DNA from 3 places in the Anaerosinus massiliensis genome. Region 3 is predicted to be linked to each of the others. Evidence: a T-box and tRNA genes for the amino acid it is inferred to sense, from the RefSeq annotation. Region 3 holds a T-box; the other regions hold tRNA genes.
What was found. A T-box is a leader RNA that pairs with one kind of tRNA and senses whether it is charged. The one in region 3 lies ahead of tyrS (tyrosine--tRNA ligase), so its partner is inferred to be a tRNA-Tyr.
Positions count from the first base shown of each region.

Region 1 (5,871 bases), 3.3 Mb from region 3:
ACTATACCTGACTCTTTTGCCCACCGGAACAGGATTGAACATTAAATCCTTCACCCCTTAGCCCAATTTGACTAAACCACACACATCCATAGAAAATAGAATTATCAATGAAATACTAAAAAGGCAAGGCTACTAATTTTAATTAAAACCTTGCATTTTTATTGATGAAATACCATTTTCATCCTCCATTATATTACTATTTCCTATTTTATTATGCGTTATACCTATTTTGAATAAAATCTTGCGATAGTCAATCGCATTTTTAAGTATAATACTAAATTTAACATTATACATTCTGCAATAAAAAATACTATCATATTTATAATAAAATGTCAATATATATTTTATTATAATATGGTAAAATTAAAGAGTACCATTTTTTGGTACTCTTTAATTTTTAATACTATACCGAGAAATTAAACTTATTTAACTTCAACAGTTGCGCCAGCTTCTTCAAGCTTAGCTTTAATTGCATCAGCATCAGCTTTTGCAACTTTTTCTTTGATTGCTTTAGGAGCACCGTCAACTAATTCTTTTGCTTCTTTAAGACCAAGACCAGTTACTTCGCGAACAACTTTAATAACGTTGATTTTGCTTCCACCAGCACTTGCTAAAATAACATCAAATTCAGTTTGTTCAGCAGCAGCAGCACCGCCAGCCGCAGGAGCAGCAGCTACAGCTACAGGAGCAGCTGCAGACACACCAAATTTTTCTTCTAAAGCTTTTACTAATTCTGATAATTCAAGAACTGTCATGTTCTCAATGGCTTCCATAATTTGTTCTTTGTTCATTATAAATATACCTCCAAAATTTTAATTCATTTATTTTCATTCTAAAAGAATCATGCAGATTCTTTTTGTTGACGAACCGCGTCAAGCGCATAAACCACATTGCGAATAGAACCTTGCAATACATTGACAAATCCGGCAATCGGTGATTGCATACCAGCAAGAACTTGTGCAATAAGTACTTCGCGTGCAGGTAAAGCAGCAAGTGCTTTAACCGCTTCGGTATCAATTACTTTACCTTCAACTAAACCAGCTTTAATTTCCAAGCTTTCAAGTTTATTTTCTTTTATAAACTCAGAAATGACTTTTGCTGGAGCTACTGGATCACTTGCGGACACTGCTAATGCAGTTGTACCTTCTAAATATTGATCTAAGCCTTCGATACCAGCTTCATTAGCCGCAATACGAGTCATTGTGTTTTTTACTACACTATATGAAACACCCGCTTCACGTAATTTGCTACGAAGTTTTGTATCTTGAGCAACAGTTAAACCACGATAAGATGTCAAAACGGCACCTTGTGCTGTACTAAGTTTTTCTTTCAACTCAGCGACAACCGCTTGTTTTGCTGAAGTTACAGCCATAAACTACACCCCCTTCCTCAGATAAAAACAATAAAACAACCTCTGACTAAGAACGTCAGAGGTTGCAATAAGCCTAAGCTATGCTAAAACTCCGACCTCGGCAGGCGGACAAGTCCATTATACTCTCCAAAAGAGCACCTGCTTTCTACAGCCTAATAGTTAAAATATTAAGTTGTTAAAAGCCCTTTTAGGCTTTTGCGGAAACTTTTAGCGGATTCACCTTAACGCCAGGACCCATTGTTGTGCTCACAGTAATAGAGCGCATGTATTGGCCTTTTGCAGCGGCAGGTTTCACTTTATTCAATGTATCAATTAAGGTCTGGAAGTTTTCTAACAACTTGCCAGCTTCGAATGAAGCCTTACCGATAGGCGCATGGATATTCCCAGCTTTATCAGTACGGTATTCGATTTTACCTGCTTTAATTTCATTAATAGCACGGGTAAGATCCAAAGTTACAGTACCAACTTTAGGATTTGGCATTAAGCCTCTAGGTCCAAGTATTTTACCAAGGCGACCTACTGTACCCATCATATCAGGAGTAGCTACAGCGACATCAAAATCAGCCCAGCCTCCTTGAATTTTCGTAACAAGTTCATCAGAACCAACAAAATCAGCACCAGCTGCTTCTGCTTCTTTCACTTTGTCACCTTTCGCAAACACCAATACGCGTTTGCTTTTGCCTGTACCATGTGGTAACACAACGGCACCACGAACTTGTTGATCAGCATGTTTAGGATCTACACCTAATTTCACAGCAACTTCAACAGTTTCATCAAATTTAGCTGTAGCAGTCTTTTTCACCAAATCAACAGCTTCATCAGCATCATAAAATTTATCTTCAATTAGCTTTGCAGCTTCTTGATATTTTTTACCAAATTTAGGCATTTCTTTTTTCCCCTTTCGTGGTAATAGCGGTTTTCCCTCCCACGAGTATAGCATCAAAATTAAAATTTAATCAACGATTTCTATACCCATGCTACGAGCTGTACCTTCGATCATACGAGTAGCAGCTTCAATGCTAGCAGCATTCAAATCCTGCATTTTGCTTTCAGCGATTTCGATTGCTTTTGCACGTGGCAATTTAGCAACTTTTTTCTTATTAGGTTCGCCAGACGCAGTTTCAATACCAGCAGCCTTTTTCAAAAGTACAGCAGCTGGAGGAGTTTTTGTGATAAATGTAAAGGATCTATCCTCAAAAACCGTAATTTCAACTGGAATAATCAAACCACCCTGTTGAGCAGTTCTTTCATTAAATTCTTTAACAAAAGCCATAATATTAACACCAGCTTGACCTAGTGCAGGACCAACTGGAGGCGCTGGAGTAGCTTTCCCAGCAGGCACTTGTAATTTTACAAGCTTAACAACTTTTTTAGCCATATATATTACACCTCCTTAATATAAAACCAAATTAAATTTTCTCAACTTGGCTAAACTCCAATTCAACCGGAGTTTCACGTCCAAACATATTAACTAAAACTTTAATTTTACTACGTTCAGGACTTATTTCTGTAACCGTGGCCGCAAAATTTTCAAAAGCGCCAGAGTTAATGTGAACAGCTTGCCCAACTTCAATGTCAAAGCTAGGTTTAAGTTCTTCAATTCCCATAGATTTAAGAATACGTTTCACTTCAGTATCAGTGAGCGGTATAGGTTTAGTTCCAGAACCAACAAACCCGGTAACACCTGGTGTATTGCGAACAATATACCAAGATCTATCACTAACAATCATTTCAACCAATGCATATCCAGGGAAAACTTTCTTTTTCGTAATTTTTTTCTTGCCATCTTTATGTTCAACTTCATCTTCCATAGGTACAACTACACGAAATATTTCATCTTCCATACCCATCGAATGAACTTTCCGTTCAAGATTTGCTTTTACTTTGTTTTCATATCCAGAATATGTATGGATTACATACCATTTTTTTTCTGATTCCATCACTTAAGGGACGAAACTACGTCCCCCACCCCCTTAGCCGCCTTATCGTAGAATGACTTCGAGCATTTTAGCAAACACAGTATCACAAAGCCAAATCAGAATTGAAATAAAAACCACAGTAACAAAAACTACGCCTGTATACGTTACAAGTTCTTTTTTGTCAGGCCATGATACTTTTTTCACTTCAGATTTAACTTCACGAAAAAACCCTATTACGCTTGATCCTTCAGACTGTACAGCCGACTCTTCAGTAGCCAATCTTTTCACATCCCCATTATACTGCCACGCGGAACACAAGATTCGAAGTTATAATTACTTCGTTTCTTTGTGTAACGTGTGTTTCTTACAAAACTTGCAGTATTTATTGAATTCTAATCTATCTGGGTCATTTTTTTTGTTTTTATTGGTCTGATAATTACGCTGTTTACATTCAACGCAAGCCAATGTAACTGCATTACGCATCCTATGCACCCCTCTTGCCAGTAAATATACTACATTTCAAAATGTCACTAATATAATTTATCACACTTAGCATAAGCTGTCAATAAAATCAATGCAACATTTTAAGTTTTGTATTTACTGTTAAATAATCGTTAATCGTTACTTTTCATTATTTTATGTATTTTTATAGTCTTACCCAAATACATAAAATAAAAACCCCACACAGGGGTTTTTTGTTATTTATTTGGTGGCGGCGCAGAGATTTGAACTCCGGACACTGCGGGTATGAACCGCATGCTCTAGCCAACTGAGCTACGCCGCCATATTATGGAGCTAATGACCGGGATTGAACCGGTGACCTTATCCTTACCAAGGATACGCTCTACCGACTGAGCTACATCAGCGATCACTAACTTTTTTAGATTACTTGGTTGCGGGGACAAGACTCGAACTTGTGACCTTCGGGTTATGAGCCCGACGAGCTACCAACTGCTCCACCCCGCGATATTAAAATATAAAGTTAAAATGGTGGATGGGGTTGGATTCGAACCAACGAAGGCAGAGCCGGCAGATTTACAGTCTGCTCCCTTTAGCCACTCGGGAACCCATCCATGATTCAACTGGAGCTGGCGAGAGGACTTGAACCCCCAACCTACTGATTACAAGTCAGTTGCTCTACCAATTGAGCTACACCAGCCTTAAGAACATTATTTATTATACAAACTTTTCTACGGTTTGTCAACAACTTTTTTTAAATCACTTTTTGAAAAGTAATTTGGTTGCGGGGACAAGACTCGAACTTGTGACCTTCGGGTTATGAGCCCGACGAGCTACCAACTGCTCCACCCCGCGATTAAATATCTACCAACCGGTGACAATAAGTAATGTTATCATAGTTCAATTGATTTGTAAAGTGTTTTTATATAATAAATAATATATACTATTTTAAAACAAATATACTGCCTTACAAAAATAAAATACGAGCTGTGTACACAACTCGTATTTTATTTATTCTTAAGCAAACAAATAGCTGTATTTTGATTTAAATTCCTCAATTGTCATCTTAAACGCGTTCGCCAGACTTGCATCTTGCAAATCCTCTTCTACTAAACGAATCATAAACTCTTTTGCAATTTTATAGTTCATTGCATTGACATTCACTCTTCTTACAAGAGTCTTACCTGTTTCTGGATCACGCAAATCTTTAAAATAAAGTGGTACAGTTTCATTGTTTTGAATGGAGATCATAGCTGCGCTATCGCCATTCATTAGAAAGCGAACAGCTGCATACCCAAGTGAACGTGTATAATCAATATCATAAGAAATAGGCGGTGCACAACGCAGCTCGTAACCAATTTCTTTATCAACAATTGTAATTTTCACACCAATTTTAGCCAGCTCTTTTGCAACTTCTTTCTTTAATACTTCACCAAAATCAAGTTCTGAATAGCGGATATGTCCATGCTCATCCAAGCAGAGATCGCCGAGTGCTACGAAATCTTCTTCAGCAATTTTTTCAATAACACCTTCGGCTATAACAGCAACGCCATAATTCCGACCAGTCAAATAGCGTTTTACCATCGAGCATGTCAACATGTCAATGACTTGTTGCAATCTGATTTTAGGCGCACTGAATTCTTCCGGAATAATCGTAATAATTGCTCCGGCTGACTTTCCCATACCAAGTGCCAAATGCCCCGCTGTGCGCCCCATAGCGATTCCAAAATACCAGCGATTATTCGTAGTTCTAGCATCTTCCATTAAATTTTCCAGTACCATAGTACCAAGCGCTCTGGCTGTTTCAAATCCAAATGTCGGTATACCTTCTGGCAAAGGCAAATCATTATCTATTGTTTTTGGTACATGCACAACATGAATTGTTCTGCCAATAACTGCCGCATATTCAGCAACTTTGGATGAACTAAAAGCAGTATCGTCACCCCCAATTGTAACAAGGTGCGTTACACCAAGTTCGGTTAGCGTGTCTACAACTCTTTTTAAATCATCTTCTTGTTTCGTTGGATTAAAACGCGACATTTGCAAAATGCATCCGCCCGTTAAGTGTATTCGACTTACTAAATCATAATTTAAGTGAACAAATTTCTTTTCCCCCCTTGC
Region 1 covers NZ_LT575483.1:3,365,300-3,371,170, reverse strand. Annotated here, with positions in the region: gene rpoB (DNA-directed RNA polymerase subunit beta) at 1-42, opposite strand, end outside; gene rplL (50S ribosomal protein L7/L12) at 423-791, opposite strand; gene rplJ (50S ribosomal protein L10) at 842-1,372, opposite strand; ribosomal protein L10 leader region at 1,394-1,541, opposite strand; gene rplA (50S ribosomal protein L1) at 1,560-2,258, opposite strand; gene rplK (50S ribosomal protein L11) at 2,325-2,750, opposite strand; gene nusG (transcription termination/antitermination protein NusG) at 2,782-3,312, opposite strand; gene secE (preprotein translocase subunit SecE) at 3,355-3,570, opposite strand; gene rpmG (50S ribosomal protein L33) at 3,625-3,774, opposite strand; tRNA gene BN6559_RS16050 (tRNA-Met) at 3,999-4,075, opposite strand; tRNA gene BN6559_RS16045 (tRNA-Thr) at 4,082-4,157, opposite strand; tRNA gene BN6559_RS16040 (tRNA-Met) at 4,182-4,257, opposite strand; tRNA gene BN6559_RS16035 (tRNA-Tyr) at 4,280-4,364, opposite strand; tRNA gene BN6559_RS16030 (tRNA-Thr) at 4,375-4,450, opposite strand; tRNA gene BN6559_RS16025 (tRNA-Met) at 4,530-4,605, opposite strand; gene pfp (diphosphate--fructose-6-phosphate 1-phosphotransferase) at 4,768-5,871, opposite strand, start outside.
Region 1: it has a tRNA-Tyr gene. The T-box ahead of tyrS (tyrosine--tRNA ligase) is inferred to sense a tRNA for this amino acid. The anticodon was not compared.

Region 2 (5,871 bases), 510 kb from region 3:
ATATCAAATTGCAGATGATGAAATAAAACGGGCGATTCGTTTACATACGACGGGCGGAAAAAATATGACGAAATTGGATAAAATCATTTATTTAGCCGATATGATTGAACCTAATCGTAATTTTGCTGAAGTCGGACAATTAAGAATGCTTTCAGAAAAGGATTTAAACGAAGCGGTATTTGCTGCATTGAATCAATCTATTTTACATGTAATAAAATGTAATCAAATCATCCATCCAGATACGATTATAGCTCGGAATGAAATGTTATTAAAGGAATCTGTTCTTAATGAAACATGATAAAAACTCAAAAAAAATTGCAGATAAACCTAAAAAGAGGCGGAGAATTCGCTGGGGTAGAGTTTTTATTTTTGTTATAATCTTAGGAAGTATGCTTGGTACGTTTGCTTGGGCATCTTATAGTGCATATGTTGTATTAAAAGATGTTTATACTAACTGTAGTGTCTTTCTGAATGATTTTCAAAATAAGAAAGCGATACAAACAAAATTTCAAAATGAGAAATTCAATCATTACACAAATATTTTATTATTGGGAATTGATGATGACAGTGAACAGCATGCAGATTCTATTATGATTGCAAGTATAAATCATGCAGACAGTAGTGTTAAACTTCTATCAATTCCACGTGATACACAAGTACAGATTCCAGGACAAAAAAGCTTGGATATGTTAAGTAACTCTTATACGTATGGGGGAACACAATTGGTTCTTAGAACGGTTGAGGAGTTTTTGCAAATACCCATTCATCATTTTTTTGTCATTGATCGCAACGCGTTTGCTGATATGATTGATACAATCGGTGGTTTAGATATTTATGTGGAGAGTGATATGGAGTATACCGATCCGTACGCCGATTCTTCAGCAATTCATCTGAAACAAGGATTTCAGCGCCTTAATGGTGATGCAGCAAGTCAATATATGCGCTATTGCAGTGATGATCTTGGTGATATCGGCAGAGTACAAAGGCAGCAACGTCTTTTTAAAACGTTTTATGTAGAAATGGCACGTATGGATAAAATAACGAAAATTCCTGCATTTGTTCAAATTATAAATCATCAAGTCGATACAAGTATGGCGATGCTTGATGTGGTAAAAATCGCGAAGAATATGAAGTATTTAGATCCGGATTTGATAAAAGTTGAAATGCTCCCAGGTCAATTTGTAAATAAAGACAAGAAAAGTTATTGGCAGCCAGATCAGGTTGCGATGGATCAAATTTTGAATTCGATGTTCAAAGACGAAACGGCAGTCCTCACAACAGAGGAAAATAATTAAAAAGAGTCTACAAATATGTAGAGATAAATTTAGGAGGCACTATACTATATGTTTAAAACAACAGAGGAGTTAAGTAAAGCAATTGCTACAGCAGCAAGTAATAAAAAAGCACGGGATATTCTTATTTTGGATATGAGAGATTTAACGGTGACAACGGATTATTTTATGATTTGCAGTGCAAATTCAACTACACAGGTAAAGGCAATTGCGGATAATATTGAAGACGAATTAGCAGAAAAAGGTGTGTTTTTTACACATAAGGAAGGGTATCGTGAAGGAAATTGGATCTTGCTTGATTACGGCGATTGTGTTGCACATATATTTATTGAAGAAGAACGACAGTTTTATAATTTAGAACGCCTTTGGGGTGATGCACCTGCAGTGCAGTTTGAGGATTGATTTAACGATGGAAAATAATAAAATAATAAAATTAAAACCCAGTACTGTTGAAACATTAAAAGTAGTCAGAATGAGTGAAATGGGTGCATTCTTGGATGCGATGACGGGCAATACTTCTGACGATATTCTATTGCATAAAACACAACAGATCCGCCCGGTGGAAATTGGTGAAGAGGTAGAAGTTTTTTTATATCTTGACCCTAAAGGACGTTTAACCGCAAGTATGCGAATACCTAAAATGAAAGAGGGCCAAATCGCAAAATTAAAAATCATCAATGTGAGTAAAGATGGTGCTTTCGTCGATGTAGGAGCAGAACGGGGTATCTTTATGCCGTTTGCTGGTATGCGTGGTAAGGTACAAATTGGTGAAGTGGTATGGGCCAAGTTGTATCGTGATAAATCTGGAAGATTGGCCGTTACGATGGAAGTAGAGGATGAAATTCGGCGTGCTTCAAAGCCTGCTCAGGTAAATATTGGCGATATGATACATGGCACAGTTTATAATTATACGGATCAAGGCGCATTTATTTTTACAGATGAACGATATATTGCTTTTATGGATAATGGTGAAATCACAGAACGTCCTAAAGTCGGCGAAGAAATTACAGCGCGTGTAACTTTTTTACGTGAGGATGGACGTATCAATGTTTCTATGCGTCCAATCAAGGAAAAGGCAATTCCTGAAGATGTAGAAAATATTCTGCATATATTAAATGAACGTGGTGGGAAAATGCCTTACAGTGATTCGGCTTCTCCCGAAGTCATTAAAGACAAATTCAACATTAGTAAAGCTGCTTTCAAACGCGCATTGGGTTCCTTAATGAAAAGCGGTAAAATTGAACAGCGCGATGGATGGACGTATTTGAAAGATCAATCGTAATTTCTTGATAATATGTCAAAGATTGCAGGATTTTATAAAAAGAGTAGCGAAAAGTATACTATAACTTGGCAATTCATGATGATGATGGAATAAATAATTGAGTTTGCATTTGAAATGGAGGAACTTATATGAACGATACAAATACTAATATTGGTGATAAAAAAGGGATTTTATTGGAAACAGGTACAAATGAATTTGAAATTGTAGAATTTAACATTGGTGCAGTGAATTATGGAATCAATGTTGCCAAAGTTCGTGAGGTTATTACAAAAGTACCTGTAACAAAAATGCCGCAAGTGCATCCATACGTAGATGGTTTATTTACATTGCGTGGTCGTGTTATGCCTTTGGTGAATTTGCCACGCTGTTTAAAAGAAGGCGGAGAACAGGAACCTAAAAATATTATTGTAACGGAAATTAATGGATACAATATGGGATTCTTAGTTGACAATGTATCTCGTATTCATCGTATTTCTTGGACAGATATGGAACCTGCTCCAAATGTTGGCGATAATGCAATGGTTGTTGGTGTCATAAAAATGTCTGATAAAATTGTACTTTTATTAGATTTTGAAAAAATCATTGCTGAGATTAATCCAGAAGTTAATATAAAGTTATCTACTTTCGAGGAAACGAATCAAGATATAAAAACGAAACGCGCCGACCAGCATATCGTGATAGCAGAAGACTCTCCAATGCTGCGTGAGTTACTGGTGAGTACTTTGCATGAAGCTGGCTATAAAATGACAAAAGATTATAGCAATGGGCAATTGGCGTGGAACGCATTAGCTGAAATTGCAAATAGTACGACACCAGTGGAAGACAATGTGAGTATGATCATCTCAGATATCGAAATGCCGCAAATGGATGGACACCATTTACTGACGCTCATTCGTGCGAATTCAGCGTTACGTGAAGTCCCAGTGGTATTTTTCTCTTCGTTAATTAATGAAGAGACACGCCGTAAGGGTGATGCAATTGGTGCGAATGGTCAGATTTCTAAACCGGAGATTGGACAATTGATTTCTTTGGTGGATGAGTTGATTTTTGGGGAAAAATCAGTAGCAGTAGCGGAATAACTTTTAATATTACTAAAGTATGATTAAAGCAAGCAGTGAGGCAATTCGCTGCTTGCTTTTTGTATGGAAACAAATGCGATGAAATAAATAAAATAATTGAATAGCGCCTATACTATTTTATTAGGAGGTGTATTTATGAATTGTGATATCAAAGCTATGCTTGAAAATACTTTAGAAGCTAAACAAGAAATGGTAAGAGATTATCAGGAATTTGCTGACCATGTTCATGATGAAGAGATTGCTAAAATGTTTAAGCACTTTGCTGAAGGTGAAGCACTTCACGCAGTAAAATTAAAAGAAGCATTAAAAAGACAATAAATAAGAAAGAGAACAATTTAAAAAATTGTTCTCTTTCTTATTTATTGTAATAAAAAAACTCACAGTATATGTGAGTAAAAATTCATTATGGTGGCGGCGCAGAGATTTGAACTCCGGACACTGCGGGTATGAACCGCATGCTCTAGCCAACTGAGCTACGCCGCCAAAATGGTGGATGGGGTTGGATTCGAACCAACGAAGGCAGAGCCGGCAGATTTACAGTCTGCTCCCTTTAGCCACTCGGGAACCCATCCTTGATTTAAATGGAGCTGGCGAGAGGACTTGAACCCCCAACCTACTGATTACAAGTCAGTTGCTCTACCAATTGAGCTACACCAGCACGTCTTAACGACAATATTCATTATAGTAGAATAAAATTGATACGTCAATCATTTTTTTTGAAATATTGACATATTTAGCGATAAATTTGTTTTTTATATAATTTTATCGTATTTTATCATAATAGATAGAAAGGAAAAGATTAAAATATGCCGAAGTTTATTATTTATAGAAAATATTTTATAGAAAGTTGTATGTGAATGATGATACGGAAAAGTATTTGTGAAATATTATTTAAAGAAAGTGTAATTATCCCTTCAGTTAGGAATGTAGATGATTTTAAATTTGCACTGGCAAATACAAAGGCAGCAAGTATTATATTATTATTTGGTGATATTATCATATTGCCTTCAATCATTAAAGAAGCTAAGAAGTATAATAAACGGGTTTTAGTTCATTTAGATTTGTTGGGTGGCATTGGAAAAGATCGATCGGGCATTCAATATCTTGCTAGATTGGGGGTAAATGGTGCAATTACGACGAAACCACAATTAGTAAAATTTGCCCGTGAAGAAGGTATGATTGTGATTCAACGGTTGTTTGTCATGGATTCAGAAGCGTTAAAATCAGGCATTCATTTACTTAAAACATCTAAACCGGATGCAGTAGAAGTTTTGCCGGCATCTATTCCAAAATCAATTGTTGAAGAGTTGGTCAAAGAAACGGGGCTGCCAATTCTTGCAGGTGGTTTGATGCATACGCTTGGAGATGTAGAAGCCGCATTAAAAAATGGGATACAGGCAGTGAGTACGAGTAAAAAAGAATTATGGGAATAAATAAACGGAGTCATTGTATGTTGCAGTACAATGACTCCGTTTATTTACTTGATGCGTTTGTTTGTTTTTTTCGTTGTCACTGCAGAGGGCGGTACTGATTTGTGTTTGTAACCACAGTAGATAAAACATGCAAGTCCAATGAAAAAGACAATCAAACTCGTCATTTGAGCAGATTTGATTGTTAGACCTAAAACTTGGTTTGTGTAATCGCCACGCAAATATTCTAAGAAGAAACGTGCCAAAGAATACAACATCGTGTAAAGAATAAAAACTTGTCCTTTCGCATGAGATGTCGTACGGAAAATAAGAAGGATTGCAAAGATAATAATATCGATTTGACCTTCCCAAATTTCCGCTGGCCATAAGGGTTGATTGCCGTAGGTTTGATATGCAAGCGTAGTAGACGGATAAATAATACCATAAGACGATCCTGTTGGTGCACCAAATGCATCTCCGTTTAAAAGATTTGCGATACGCCCAATCGCTTGTCCTAAAATGATAGCAGGTGCAATAATATCTGCTAATGCCCAGGTATCGATTTTATGATGTCTGGTATAAAGAATACCGACGATTGCTCCCAACACGATACCACCTTGAATTGCCATGCCCCCTTGCCAAACATTAAAAATTTCAGTGATATGGTGTTGATAATAGCCCCAATCAAAAAAGAACACATCCCATAACCTTGCACCTATGATACCACCAAGACCGCAGTAGATTCCCATATCCACAATGTGATTATGCCAGCGTCCGTCCTGTTTTGCCAAAAAGTAGGCTACACCAGT
Region 2 covers NZ_LT575483.1:523,796-529,666, reverse strand. Annotated here, with positions in the region: gene yqeK (bis(5'-nucleosyl)-tetraphosphatase (symmetrical) YqeK) at 1-298, shown strand, start outside; gene BN6559_RS02860 (LCP family protein) at 288-1,295, shown strand; gene rsfS (ribosome silencing factor) at 1,344-1,694, shown strand; gene BN6559_RS02850 (CvfB family protein) at 1,702-2,574, shown strand; gene BN6559_RS02845 (chemotaxis protein) at 2,703-3,653, shown strand; gene BN6559_RS02840 (ferritin family protein) at 3,789-3,971, shown strand; tRNA gene BN6559_RS02835 (tRNA-Met) at 4,060-4,136, opposite strand; tRNA gene BN6559_RS02830 (tRNA-Tyr) at 4,141-4,225, opposite strand; tRNA gene BN6559_RS02825 (tRNA-Thr) at 4,236-4,311, opposite strand; gene BN6559_RS02820 (glycerol-3-phosphate responsive antiterminator) at 4,511-5,086, shown strand; gene lgt (prolipoprotein diacylglyceryl transferase) at 5,131-5,871, opposite strand, start outside.
Region 2: it has a tRNA-Tyr gene. The T-box ahead of tyrS (tyrosine--tRNA ligase) is inferred to sense a tRNA for this amino acid. The anticodon was not compared.

Region 3 (5,871 bases):
AAGCTTTTCAACCATATAAATCACCTGATCCTTCGTCGCTTTGCCATATCCAACCACCGCTTGTTTTACCTGTAATGGTGTACGTTCAACAAGCTCAATTTCGTTTTCTGCTGCTGCTAATAAAATAACACCTCTAGCTTGACCAACAGGAATTGCCGTGGTGATATTTTTATTGAAAAATAGTTGCTCAACCCCCATAACATCAGGTTGATATTTTTTTATAATACCGTTTAACTCTCGATGAATTTTAAGCAATCGATCCTCGGGTTTACTCTTTGGACTCGTAATGACAGCGCCATAATCAATCGCTCTTAAATGATTTCCTCTCATTTCTACCAATCCGTACCCACAAATTGCTGTTCCTGGGTCTATTCCTAATGCTAACATATTTGCTTCCTTTATCTATAAATTTAATCGAACATACATACTGTTTTTATATAAATTCGACAATGATTCTATTGATTCCTTTAAAAATCACTTTTATCATTATATAACATTTTGCAAATTTATTCACATAAAAAAACAGGGACCAAATTTTAAAATCTAGTCCCTGTTCTATTATTTTGACTGCATACCTTCAAGAATATATAACATTTCCGCTTTTGATGAAAATATCAAACCTTGCTTAATTTCTTCAATTGCCTGCGGCTGCAAATTACTAACTGGTGTTTTTGTAATTTCTTTTAGAATGGCCTTTGGTCCTGGCTTACCATAGAAAATTGCAACGTACCCATCTTTTATTCCCAAAAACATATTTGCCTTATGCTCTCGGCAGTAATCATTTACCTGTAAACTCATTGTGATCTTTTCTTCGCTGAAATTTTCAATATTCCATTTAGAGTATTGACTTTGAAAAGTTTTATAATCCATCCCAACTAAATTTTTGTCAGGCTTAAATTGTATTGTTTCTTGTTCATTACATTTACTATAGAAAAAAGTTTGAACAATCAGGGTATCCGCCCTAACTTTTATTTTATTATCAATCATACTTACTTCTTGATTTTTTGAAATCATATTTTTATTATTTTCATTCGTAAACCACCATAAAAAACACCCAATGCTAAGAAAAGATATTGTTGTTATAAATAACACGATTTGTCTTTTAGTAAATTTTAAATGATCCAACCAAAACACTCCTTAAAAGTGATGTTAGCCTCATTATTACCAAAAGCTCAAATAATTATACAAAATATTCCTTAGAATATCATGATATCATGCATCTAATAATGCATCATCAATATCATAATTAGAATAAACGTCTTGCACATCATCATGATCTTCTAATGATTCAATCATTCTTAACATTTTTATTGCATCAGTACCTTCTAATTTTATCGTAGTATCGGGAATCATACTAATTTCAGATACAGCAGGTTCAATTTTATTTTCTTCAAGAATCTGTTGAATAGCATCAAAATCTTCTGGTGTTCCTGTAATTTCAAAGACGTCATCTTCCACTTTAAAATCTTCAGCGCCAGCATCTAATGCAAGCATCATTAATGCTTCTTCATCATTAAATACTTCTTTCTCTATTACAAAAACGCTTTTTTTCTTAAACATCCACCCAACACATCCAGTTTCACCGAGGTTTCCACCATTTTTCGAAAAAATGTGCCGAATATCAGCAGCAGTACGATTGCGATTATCGGTCATAACTTCTATCATAACAGCGCTACCAGCCGGCCCATACCCCTCATAAGTCATTTCTTCATAATTGTTTCCATCTACTGCACCCAAGCCTTTTTGAATTGCTCTTTGAATATTATCCTTGGGTACATTATTCGCCTTAGCTTTTGCTAAAGCGAGTTTTAATTTCATATTCCCAGTAGGATCACTTCCACCCATTCTAACTGCGACCGTAATCTCACGACCGATTTTTGTAGTAACCTTTCCTCGGACAGCATCCATTTTTCCTTTTTTGTGTTTAATATTCGCCCATTTAGAATGTCCTGACATAAAAATACCGCTCCCTTAATTAAAAATTAGCATTGTTAATTTTATCATATTATTTATGACTGCGCAAAAGACTGCCATCATCCTTCAATTATAATACGATAATACTTTTTCTTACCCTTCTTTATTAACAAACTTTGATCCTTGAATAATTCTCTTGTCAAAATAAACTCAATATCCGTTATTTTTTCGTCTTGAATCGATATTCCACCCTGTGTAATTAACCTCCGCCCTTCACTTTTAGAAGCAAAAACTTGTTCTTTCGTTAACAAATCTAATAATTTGTTTCCAATATCCTCTGCCTTAATTTTGATTGTAGGAGCATGATCTAAGCTTCCAACTCCCGCAAACAAAGCTTCCGCTGCTTGCTTGGCTTGTTCAGCTTCTGCTTGACCATGAATTAAATTTGTCACTTCATAAGCTAAAACTTTTTTTGCTTCATTAATTTCTTTATCTTTTAATTGTCCCAATCGTCTTACTTCATCCATTGGTAAAAAGGTTAATAATGCTAAGCATTTTTCAACATCCGCATCGGCAATATTACGCCAATATTGATAAAATTCATATGGAGAAGTTTTTTCTGGATCAAGCCACAAAGCACCTTTTTCTGTTTTCCCCATTTTTTTACCTTCACTGGTTGTAAGAAGTTGAAATGTTAATCCATATGCAGGCTTTCCTTCTTTGCGTCGAATTAATTCTACCCCTGCGATAATGTTAGACCACTGATCATCTCCGCCCATTTGCAATTTACAATTGCATCTATTATTAAGCTCCCAAAAATCATAGGCCTGCATGATCATATAATTAAACTCCAAAAAAGTTAGACCTTTTTCCATTCTTTGTTTATAGCATTCTGCTGTGAGCATTCGATTGACAGAAAAATGTGCACCGACATTTCGTAACAATTCTACGTAATTCAATTTCAAAAGCCATTCCGCATTATTTAACATCAGTGCCTTATCATCAGTAAAATCGATAAATCTTTGCATTTGTTTCTTAAAACAATTACAGTTATGTTCGATTTGCTCATTTGTCAACATTTTACGCATATCCGTTTTACCTGATGGATCACCGACAGTACCTGTCCCGCCTCCAATCAAACAAATAGGACGATGCCCTGCACGTTGTAAATGAGCCATCACCATCATGCCTAAAAAGTGACCTACATGTAAACTATCTGCAGTTGGGTCAAATCCAATATAAAAAGTAACTCTTTCATTTTTAAATAATTCTACAATTTCTTCCTCATGTGTCATTTGTGCAATAAATCCACGCTCTTTTAAAGTATCGATAACGTTCACAAAAATCCCTCCAATTATAAATTTATAAACAAAAAACTCGTCCCTCAAATAGGGACGAGCTACAATTAACCCGTGGTACCACCCAAATTAATATTTGTTACACACAAATAAAACTTTGCAGCTTATAACGGCAGCCATCCGGTATCAACCTACTAAACTCCAAATTTTTCAGTCTACTGCTCATCGGGGTATTTCAATCTGCATACCTACTATGTTGCACCCACCCATAGCTCTCTAAAAAGTAATACAAATTTACTTATCCTATTCATCGCATTTATTTAATATTAGAATAAATTATACTCATTTGAAATTATAATGTCAATCGCCGAACGGTTATAAAATCATATTTTAGCAATCTAGAAATACATGATAGCGTTTAGACAAGTATTTTTCTTCCTAAACCCACTTGCTTCGACTTATTAACTCATCTATATTTTTTTAATGCAGGCCCATTTAAATAATTACAAAGCCGCCCCTGATATGTGGTACGTTCTTCCATAAGTTTTGTAATTGTATCACGAATTTTCCACCATCCAGTCTTCCAATTGCTAAATAAAGTATTACTTTCTGGAGCCCGTCCAATGAGTCTTTGCACAACAATATCTTTATTTAAATATTCCAGAAACAAAATCACCCGTTCAATATATTCTTCTCTTGAAATGAGGTCTAACTGGCCAGATTCATATTCATATGCCATTTGTGTGCCCTTTACAATATATAAAGCATGTAATTTTACCTGATCGACTTGAAGTGCAGATAAAATTTTTGCATCTTCGATTACATCGATCCTATCATCCCAAGGTAAGTTCAAAATTAAATGGGCGCATACTTGCAACTTATATTTTTTAATTCGATAAACAGCATCTAAGAATTCAGCTAAAGTATGCCCTCGTTTTACCTTGATTAGAGAATGGTAATTCACACTTTGCAAACCTAATTCAATAGAAATATCTATATTCTTCTTGCTTTTTATCTCCGCCATCATTTCTAGATATTTGTCATTTATACAATCTGGCCTTGTTGCAAGAGCAATTCCAACAACATCATCTTGGCAAGCTTCTTCCATATAGTTTCTTAATTCTTCAATAGGTAGATATGTATTACTGAAATTTTGAAAATAAGCAATAAACTTTTCTGCCTTATATTTTGGCTTTATATGTGCCTTATTTGTATAGAGTTGCTCGCTCACACTCATGTCAGCAGGCAAATTTTCATATCCTGCCCCAATTTCACCACAAAAAGTGCAACCATCTTCCCCACAACTTCCATCCCTATTGGGACATGTAACTGGCAATCCGACTGGCAATTTATATACTTTTTCACCATAGCGCTCTTTTAAATAATCGGAATACACATTATATAACATTTTCTACTTCTCCCTGTAAAAACGCTTGCTCTTCTATCAATAAATAACTTGTCTCGTCTTCAGTAAACGAAAATAAAACTGGACAATTTTTTAAGATGAACACTCTTTTTTTGATAAACGCTAGGATGTCAAACGAAAAAATTTCAATATGATAATTTTTTTTAATATCACGCCAAGTTGTAAATTTGTAACCATCAATGTATTTCTCAGCACCTTGTTCACGCCAAAAATCGGATATCGTTTTATTATATTTTTCGTTCCATTCTAAAAACTCTGGACGTATGCTGGCTTTATCAGAAAGTAATGCATCAAATTTCAAAATTTCTTTTAAAATTTGCATTTTTTCTGGATGCATTTCCTGACAAAATTCATATAAATATTGATAGAGAGATTTCGTTTTATGCGCCACTAAATGTAAATTTCTTTTTTGCCAGTACTCGGTTAATTTCTCATAAAATAAAAAAGCATTCCCACCATTTGAATCAATCAATAATTGGGTGGAATTTCTAAATCGTCCACTATTATAATATTGCTCGAAAACTTCTTCCATAACATGAAGATTCTTAATTTCATGATACGACATATATCGATTTGCTAATACTTGATATGGTGCCGTATCCATATATACATAACCATGTTGCTTTTGATTCTGGCGAATGCCAGAACCTTTCAATAATTTTAAAAAACCAATTTGCAACATGTGCGGTTTTAGACTATATACATCATTAAAAGAAGTTTGAAAAGATTGATAATCTTCATTGGGAAGACCAATAATTAAATCTAAATGTAAATGAATTGTATGCATCTGTAAAATTCTCGTTACATTATAAGAAATTTTATTCCAATCATTTTTCCGACAAATTTTATTCAATGTAACTGCATTTGTAGACTGCACGCCTATTTCTAACTGAATCCGTCCACTTGGCATTAATTCCAGCACATCCAATACTTCATCATCTAAAAGATCCGCAGCAATTTCGAAATGAAAATTAGTTTTACACTGTTGCTTTACTAAAAATTTAAATATTTCCATATAGTGATTTTTTTTCGCATTAAATGTTCTGTCAACAAACTTAACTTGTCGAACATTATGACGAATAAAAAAACTCAGCTCTTCTAACACTCTCTCAACGGCAAAGAAACGAACTCCCTGTGTTGCACTTGATAAACAATATTGACATGAAAAAGGGCATCCTCTGGAGCTTTCATAATAAATGATTTTATCTTGTAGCCCTATCATATCTTTATCAT
Region 3 covers NZ_LT575483.1:18,476-24,346, reverse strand. Annotated here, with positions in the region: gene ruvC (crossover junction endodeoxyribonuclease RuvC) at 1-387, opposite strand, end outside; gene BN6559_RS00140 (BofC C-terminal domain-containing protein) at 559-1,125, opposite strand; gene BN6559_RS00135 (YebC/PmpR family DNA-binding transcriptional regulator) at 1,213-1,956, opposite strand; gene tyrS (tyrosine--tRNA ligase) at 2,034-3,254, opposite strand; T-box leader at 3,302-3,532, opposite strand; gene BN6559_RS00125 (TIGR01212 family radical SAM protein) at 3,679-4,620, opposite strand; gene BN6559_RS00120 (B12-binding domain-containing radical SAM protein) at 4,610-5,871, opposite strand, start outside.